One region of the Bacillus sp. NEB1478 genome, then DNA from elsewhere that is predicted to be linked to it. Evidence: a T-box and tRNA genes for the amino acid it is inferred to sense, from the RefSeq annotation. Region 1 holds a T-box; the other holds one or more tRNA genes.

Region 1 (3,388 bases):
TTAATTCCACAGTCATGTCCAATATATCCACGTTATTTTCAATAATTCCACGTTAACTCCCTGTTTATCCACGTTATTTCAAATAATTCCACGGAACGTGAAATTATCAAATTTTCAGCAAAAAAATAACCCAAAGATTAATAAATCATCTTTGGGTCATCCTTCTTAATATCTAATGAGCGTGTACTTTTTCTTCCCTCTTCTAATAATAACAAAACGATTTTCAATACGGTCTTTTTCATCAATTACAAAGCTAAGATCTTGTACCTTTTCTCCATTTACAGAAACAGCACCATTTGTGATATCTTCCCTTGCTTGGCGTTTAGAAGGAGAAACTTTCGCTTCAACAAGAAGATCAACTAGGTTCAAATCTGCGTGATTTTCTACAGTAAATGATGGAACATCTTTGAAACCTTGCTCGATTTCATCTGCAGTTAGTTCAGAAAGGTTTCCGCTGAATAACGCTTCTGTAATTTTTACTGCTTGAAGGTATGCTTTTTCTCCATGAACAAGTGTTGTCACTTCACGGCCTAATGCTTTTTGTGCCTCACGTTTTTCAGGTGCTTGCTGAAGTGATTGCTCAAGCTGCACAATTTCTTCTTTAGAAAAGAAAGTGAAGTATTTTATCCAGTTGATAACATCCGCATCGGCTGCATTCACCCAAAATTGGTAGAACTCGTATGGTGTAGTCTTCTCAGCATCAAGCCAGATAGTACCTGTAGCTGTCTTCCCAAACTTTGTTCCATCCGCTTTCGTAATTAGAGGAATCGTTAATCCGAAAGCTTTATCTTCTTCACCAGATCGGCGTATTAATTCCATCCCTGCAGTAATGTTACCCCATTGATCGCTTCCGCCGATTTGAAGCTTGCATCCTTCTTGTTTGTACAAGTTTAAGAAATCGTAGGCCTGAAGAATCATGTAAGAAAATTCGGTAAAAGAAATACCGCCTTCTAATCGTGAATCAACAGAATCTTTTGCAAGCATGTAATTGATGGAAAAGTTTTTTCCTACATCCCGTAAAAACTCAATAACAGTAAGCTGGCTCAGCCACTCGTAGTTGTTAACCATCTTCGCCGGGTTCGTTTCAGACTCAAAATCAAGAAGTTTAGAAAGTTGGCTTTTAATTTTTTCTGTCCATTGAACAACCGTTTCTTGTTCATTTAAAGTTCTTTCAATTGAACGTCCGCTCGGATCGCCAATAAGACCTGTTCCTCCACCTACCAGCGGAAGCGGTGAATGACCGGCTTCTTGAAATCTTTTTAAAGTTAAAATCGCCAATAAGTTCCCAATATGAAGACTATCTGCTGTCGGGTCAAACCCACAGTATAATTTCACTTTTCCGTTCTCAAGTTCTTTTTCAAGTCCTTCTCGATCTGTTACTTGATGCAGAAGCCCTCTGAACTCCAAGTCTTGTAAAATGTTCATCGTAATCTTTCCTCTCAGTTTTTTTACAATAAAAAAAGTCCCTTTCACATGGAAAGGGACGTGATTACAATCTCGCGGTACCACCCTAATTAAAAGCTAATAATTAATATAAGCTTTTCACTTCATTTCATAACGGTTTCATCCGTTCCCTGCTACTCAAGATCCGTTCACAAGGACAGCTCCAGGAGGTAATTCACAACATGTCTTTGTACTGGTTTGCATCGACCACCAGCTTTCTGAAACAGGGAGACACCTGCTACTTATTCCTATCTTAGCTTTCACTTTATTTTATTCTCTTATTTTTACCACAAGGACGAATTTCATGTCAATATTCAGTTCGAATAAACCCTTATTTCAAAATCCGACCTTATGTTATACTAATAAACGGGGGGGATACCAAATGATGTCTCATTTTGATGGACTTAGACAAAAATGGGAGAATTTTGTCCACTTTTTGCGGAAAAAGAAGATTATTCGAACAGCACGAATTACATATAACGTTAGTTGGAACATGTTTTTAGTAATTGCTTCACTTGTTATTTTATGCGGTGTTTTTGCAGCAGGTGTAGGCGCTGGCTTTTTCGCTTCACTCGTAAAGGATGAACCAGTCAGAGCATTTGCTTCAATGAAAAATGACATTTACAACTATGAAGAAACAAGCACCGTTTATTTTGACAATGACCAATTGATGGGAAAACTTCAAGCAGACCTGGACAGACAAGAAATTAAACTAAAAGATGTTTCACCTTATGTAACAAAAGCCGTTATTTCAACCGAGGACCGTTACTTTTATGAACATGACGGAGTTGTACCAAAAGCCATTCTTCGTGCAATGTATCAAGAATTTTCCGGTGCACAGATCGTAACGGGCGGAAGTACACTCACACAGCAATTAATAAAAAATCAAATCTTAACGAATGAAGTTTCGTTTGACAGAAAAGCAAAAGAAATACTGCTTGCCATGCGTCTTGAAAAGTTCTTTAAAAAAGACGAAATATTAGAAGCCTATTTAAACATCGTTCCTTATGGACGTAATTCTTCCGGCCGTAATATAGCAGGAATTCAAGCAGCTTCTGAAGGTCTTTTTGGCGTAAATGCTAAAGATCTGAATTTGGCGCAAGCTGCATACATAGCTGGGCTGCCTAAGAACCCTTTCGTTTATACACCATTTACAAATGATGGCGTAAAAAAGAAAGACTTGTCTCCTGGCTTGAGGCGTATGAAGACTGTATTAAACAGAATGCTGTCTGCACATGCAATCACACAAGCTGAATATGATGAGGCTATGAAATATGATATCGGCAAAAATTTAACAACTAGAAAGCAATCATCTTTTGAAAAATACCCGTACATAACTGTTGAGGTTCAGCGAAGAACGACAGAAATTCTAACTGAACTTTTAGCGAAAAAAGACGGAAAAAAATTAAGTGATTTGACTAAAGAAGAATTACAAGAATATCAAGATAATGCAAGAACGCAGATCAGACAAAAAGGATTAAAAATTCATACAACGATCAATCAAAAGATCTATGATGACATGCAAGTTGTTGTTAAGAATGATAATTTATTTGGTCCACAAAATCAGTATGTGTATGACTCTAATGGCAAAAGAATCAAACTTGATAAACCGCAGCCTGAAGAAGTCGGTGGGACTTTAATTGAAAATTCATCAGGTAAAATCATCAGCTTTGTCGGTGGAAGAGATTTTAACCGTGAACAAACGAACCATGCGATGAGAGCACCAAGACAGAACGGTTCAACGATGAAGCCGCTCCTTGCTTATTCGTATGCCACCGAAATGGGGAAAATACAACCGGGTACAATTATCGCTGATACTCCAATTCACTCTGGAGAATGGAGTCCTAATAATTTTGATGGGAAATTTAAAGGCTTTATTTCTGTAAGAGATGCACTTAAACAGTCTAGAAATATCCCGGCAATTAAATCCTATCAGCGGGTAGAT
Region 2 (3,388 bases), 1.7 Mb from region 1:
CAGAATGGTTGGAAATCATTCGCAGAGTGTAAAGGCACAAGGGAGCTTGACTGCGAGACCTACAAGTCGAGCAGGGACGAAAGTCGGGCTTAGTGATCCGGTGGTTCCGCATGGAAGGGCCATCGCTCAACGGATAAAAGCTACCCTGGGGATAACAGGCTTATCTCCCCCAAGAGTCCACATCGACGGGGAGGTTTGGCACCTCGATGTCGGCTCATCGCATCCTGGGGCTGAAGTAGGTCCCAAGGGTTGGGCTGTTCGCCCATTAAAGCGGTACGCGAGCTGGGTTCAGAACGTCGTGAGACAGTTCGGTCCCTATCCGTCGCGGGCGCAGGAAATTTGAGAGGAGCTGTCCTTAGTACGAGAGGACCGGGATGGACACACCGCTGGTGTACCAGTTGTTCCGCCAGGGGCATAGCTGGGTAGCTACGTGTGGACGGGATAAGTGCTGAAAGCATCTAAGCATGAAGCCCCCCTCAAGATGAGATTTCCCATCACGTCAAGTGAGTAAGACCCCTTAGAGATGATGAGGTTGATAGGTCTGGTGTGGAAGCGTGGCGACACGTGGAGCTGACAGATACTAATCGGTCGAGGGCTTATCCTTAAAAAAGCATAACGTTTGGAAACGTCGTATCTAGTTTTGAGAGAACATACTCTCAACAATTTAATGAGTTTAAATAAGTGACGAAGAGATTCGATGCTTATCAAAAAACTTAGGTTCAGTGATGATGGCGAAGAGGCCACACCCGTTCCCATACCGAACACGGAAGTTAAGCTCTTCAGCGCCGATGGTAGTTGGGGGTCTCCCCCTGTTAGAGTAGGACGTCGCTGAGCCAACCTTTATTCCACAGTAGCTCAGTGGTAGAGCTATCGGCTGTTAACCGATCGGTCGTAGGTTCGAGTCCTACCTGTGGAGCCATTGGAGAGCTGTCCGAGAGGTCGAAGGAGCACGATTGGAAATCGTGTATACGGTCAACCCCGTATCAAGGGTTCGAATCCCTTGCTCTCCGCCAGATAATTCTCGAAATGGCCCGTTGGTCAAGCGGTTAAGACACCGCCCTTTCACGGCGGTAACACGGGTTCGAATCCCGTACGGGTCACCACTTCTACTATTTAATACATAACCTTTTATATGGAGGATTAGCTCAGCTGGGAGAGCACCTGCCTTACAAGCAGGGGGTCGGCGGTTCGAACCCGTCATCCTCCACCATTAATTTTTTATATCTTATTATCATCGCGGGGTGGAGCAGTCTGGTAGCTCGTCGGGCTCATAACCCGAAGGTCGCAGGTTCAAATCCTGTCCCCGCAACCAAAATTATTTCATGAACAGCGTCGATTTACTTCTCGTCATGAAATATCAGTAGTGCTGTAAAGTGCAACCAATTTGGACTCGTGGTGTAGTGGTTAACATGCCTGCCTGTCACGCAGGAGATCGCCGGTTCGACCCCGGTCGGGTCCGCCATTTTTGTTTTTGGTGGTTATATATCCAAGAGATATTAACTCTTGGCTCGATAGCTCAGTCGGTAGAGCAGAGGACTGAAAATCCTCGTGTCGGCGGTTCGATTCCGTCTCGAGCCACCATTTTTTTTTGCCGGTTTAGCTCAATTGGTAGAGCAACTGACTTGTAATCAGTAGGTTGGGGGTTCAAGTCCTCTAGCCGGCACCATGTCTACTTACTATTTATCTTCTTAGCTGACATGCGACGAGGAATTAGCAGCATTGAATTGCAGGTAGACGCAGGAGCAGATTTGCTCCTTGAGGATAATAATTCCTCTTGAATTCAGGTTGTATATGTTATAAAATAAAACCTGTCTCAATTGTGGAGGGGTAGCGAAGTGGCTAAACGCGGCGGACTGTAAATCCGCTCCCTCCGGGTTCGGCGGTTCGAATCCGTCCCCCTCCACCATCTTTTATTCATATTTTTCTTACAGGGGCATAGTTTAAAGGTAGAACGAAGGTCTCCAAAACCTTTGGTGTGGGTTCGATTCCTACTGCCCCTGCCATTTAAATTATTGTGGCGGTCGTGGCGAAGTGGTTAACGCATCGGATTGTGGTTCCGACATTCGGGGGTTCGATTCCCCTCGTCCGCCCCATATAAGTGTTGGGCTATAGCCAAGCGGTAAGGCAACGGACTTTGACTCCGTCATGCGATGGTTCGAATCCATCTAGCCCAGCCATTTTTATATTTTTGCGGAAGTAGTTCAGTGGTAGAATACAACCTTGCCAAGGTTGGGGTCGCGGGTTCGAATCCCGTCTTCCGCTCCATTTGAATACTCTCTGGCGGCATAGCCAAGTGGTAAGGCACGGGTCTGCAAAACCCTTATCCCCCGGTTCGAATCCGGGTGCCGCCTCCATTCAGTTTTTACAAGCATTATCATGCCGGTGTGGCGGAATTGGCAGACGCGCACGACTCAAAATCGTGTTCCTTCTGGAGTGTCGGTTCGACCCCGACCACCGGTACCAATTTACTTAACTTAACAGCATACATTCAAAGCTTCTCACGTTTGTGGGAAGTTTTTTTATTATTATTTTTGATATGCAGTATTAAGTTATTAGCTTTAAAGAAAAGTTTAATTTCTTCAATAGAAAGTCTAAAATAATTAGTTTTTACGGAAAGGGCATTTTAGAATGGAAGATTTTTTCGTCAGAATGAAAAATGATTTAGGGATATCCCTAAATGATGTTCAAAAGAAGGCGGTTCTGCAGACTGATGGCCCTCTTCTTTTGCTGGCATCGCCAGGCTCCGGGAAAACGACAACCATCATCCTGCGTATTGGGTATTTAATAGAGGAAAAAGGCGTGGATCCATCTCGTATAAAGGCAGTTACGTTTAGTAAAGCTTCAGCAAATGATATGAAAGATCGTTTCAAGCGATTTTATCCTCAAATGCAGCCTATAGATTTCTCTACTATTCATAGCTTTGCCTTTGAGGTAGTTAGGGATTATTTTAGAAAGTTGGGAACTTCTTTTCGAATTATTGAAGGTGATCAGGAAGTAGAAGAGAAAACAGCGTCGGTAAGGAATACCTCGCTAAACAAGAAGCAAATTTTAAGAAATTTATTTAAGTCAATTGCAGGCGAGAACATAACGGAAGATCAAATGGAGGAGCTGACAACTTACATCAGCTACATCAAAAATAAGATGATCCCTCAAAATCAATGGTCAAAGGTAGCATGTGATGTTCCGAAAGCTGAACAAATTATGAGCGAATATGAAGAATTTAAACGTTCAGATAAGAATCAAGTTTTATTGGATTTTGACGATATGCTAACGACCGGCAATCATATTTTAGAAAAAGATAAGCAGCTGCTAGGCAAGTATCAGCAAAGGTACGATTACATTTTGACGGATGAAAGCCAGGATACGTCTTTGGTACAACATTCTATTA

The links. The T-box of region 1 lies ahead of tyrS (tyrosine--tRNA ligase). A T-box ahead of a tRNA ligase gene usually reads a tRNA of that ligase, here a tRNA-Tyr.
Region 2: it has a tRNA-Tyr gene. The T-box ahead of tyrS (tyrosine--tRNA ligase) is inferred to sense a tRNA for this amino acid. The anticodon was not compared.

The regions. Positions count from the first base shown of each region.
Region 1 covers NZ_CP134049.1:1,148,804-1,152,191, reverse strand. Annotated here, with positions in the region: gene tyrS (tyrosine--tRNA ligase) at 166-1,425, opposite strand; T-box leader at 1,477-1,707, opposite strand; gene RGB74_RS05500 (transglycosylase domain-containing protein) at 1,829-3,388, shown strand, end outside.
Region 2 covers NZ_CP134049.1:3,369,049-3,372,436, reverse strand. Annotated here, with positions in the region: rRNA gene RGB74_RS17095 (23S ribosomal RNA) at 1-604, shown strand, start outside; rRNA gene rrf (5S ribosomal RNA) at 719-834, shown strand; tRNA gene RGB74_RS17085 (tRNA-Asn) at 845-919, shown strand; tRNA gene RGB74_RS17080 (tRNA-Ser) at 922-1,013, shown strand; tRNA gene RGB74_RS17075 (tRNA-Glu) at 1,029-1,103, shown strand; tRNA gene RGB74_RS17070 (tRNA-Val) at 1,135-1,210, shown strand; tRNA gene RGB74_RS17065 (tRNA-Met) at 1,236-1,312, shown strand; tRNA gene RGB74_RS17060 (tRNA-Asp) at 1,387-1,462, shown strand; tRNA gene RGB74_RS17055 (tRNA-Phe) at 1,506-1,581, shown strand; tRNA gene RGB74_RS17050 (tRNA-Thr) at 1,591-1,666, shown strand; tRNA gene RGB74_RS17045 (tRNA-Tyr) at 1,822-1,906, shown strand; tRNA gene RGB74_RS17040 (tRNA-Trp) at 1,930-2,003, shown strand; tRNA gene RGB74_RS17035 (tRNA-His) at 2,018-2,093, shown strand; tRNA gene RGB74_RS17030 (tRNA-Gln) at 2,103-2,177, shown strand; tRNA gene RGB74_RS17025 (tRNA-Gly) at 2,191-2,265, shown strand; tRNA gene RGB74_RS17020 (tRNA-Cys) at 2,280-2,354, shown strand; tRNA gene RGB74_RS17015 (tRNA-Leu) at 2,379-2,463, shown strand; gene RGB74_RS17010 (ATP-dependent helicase) at 2,629-3,388, shown strand, end outside.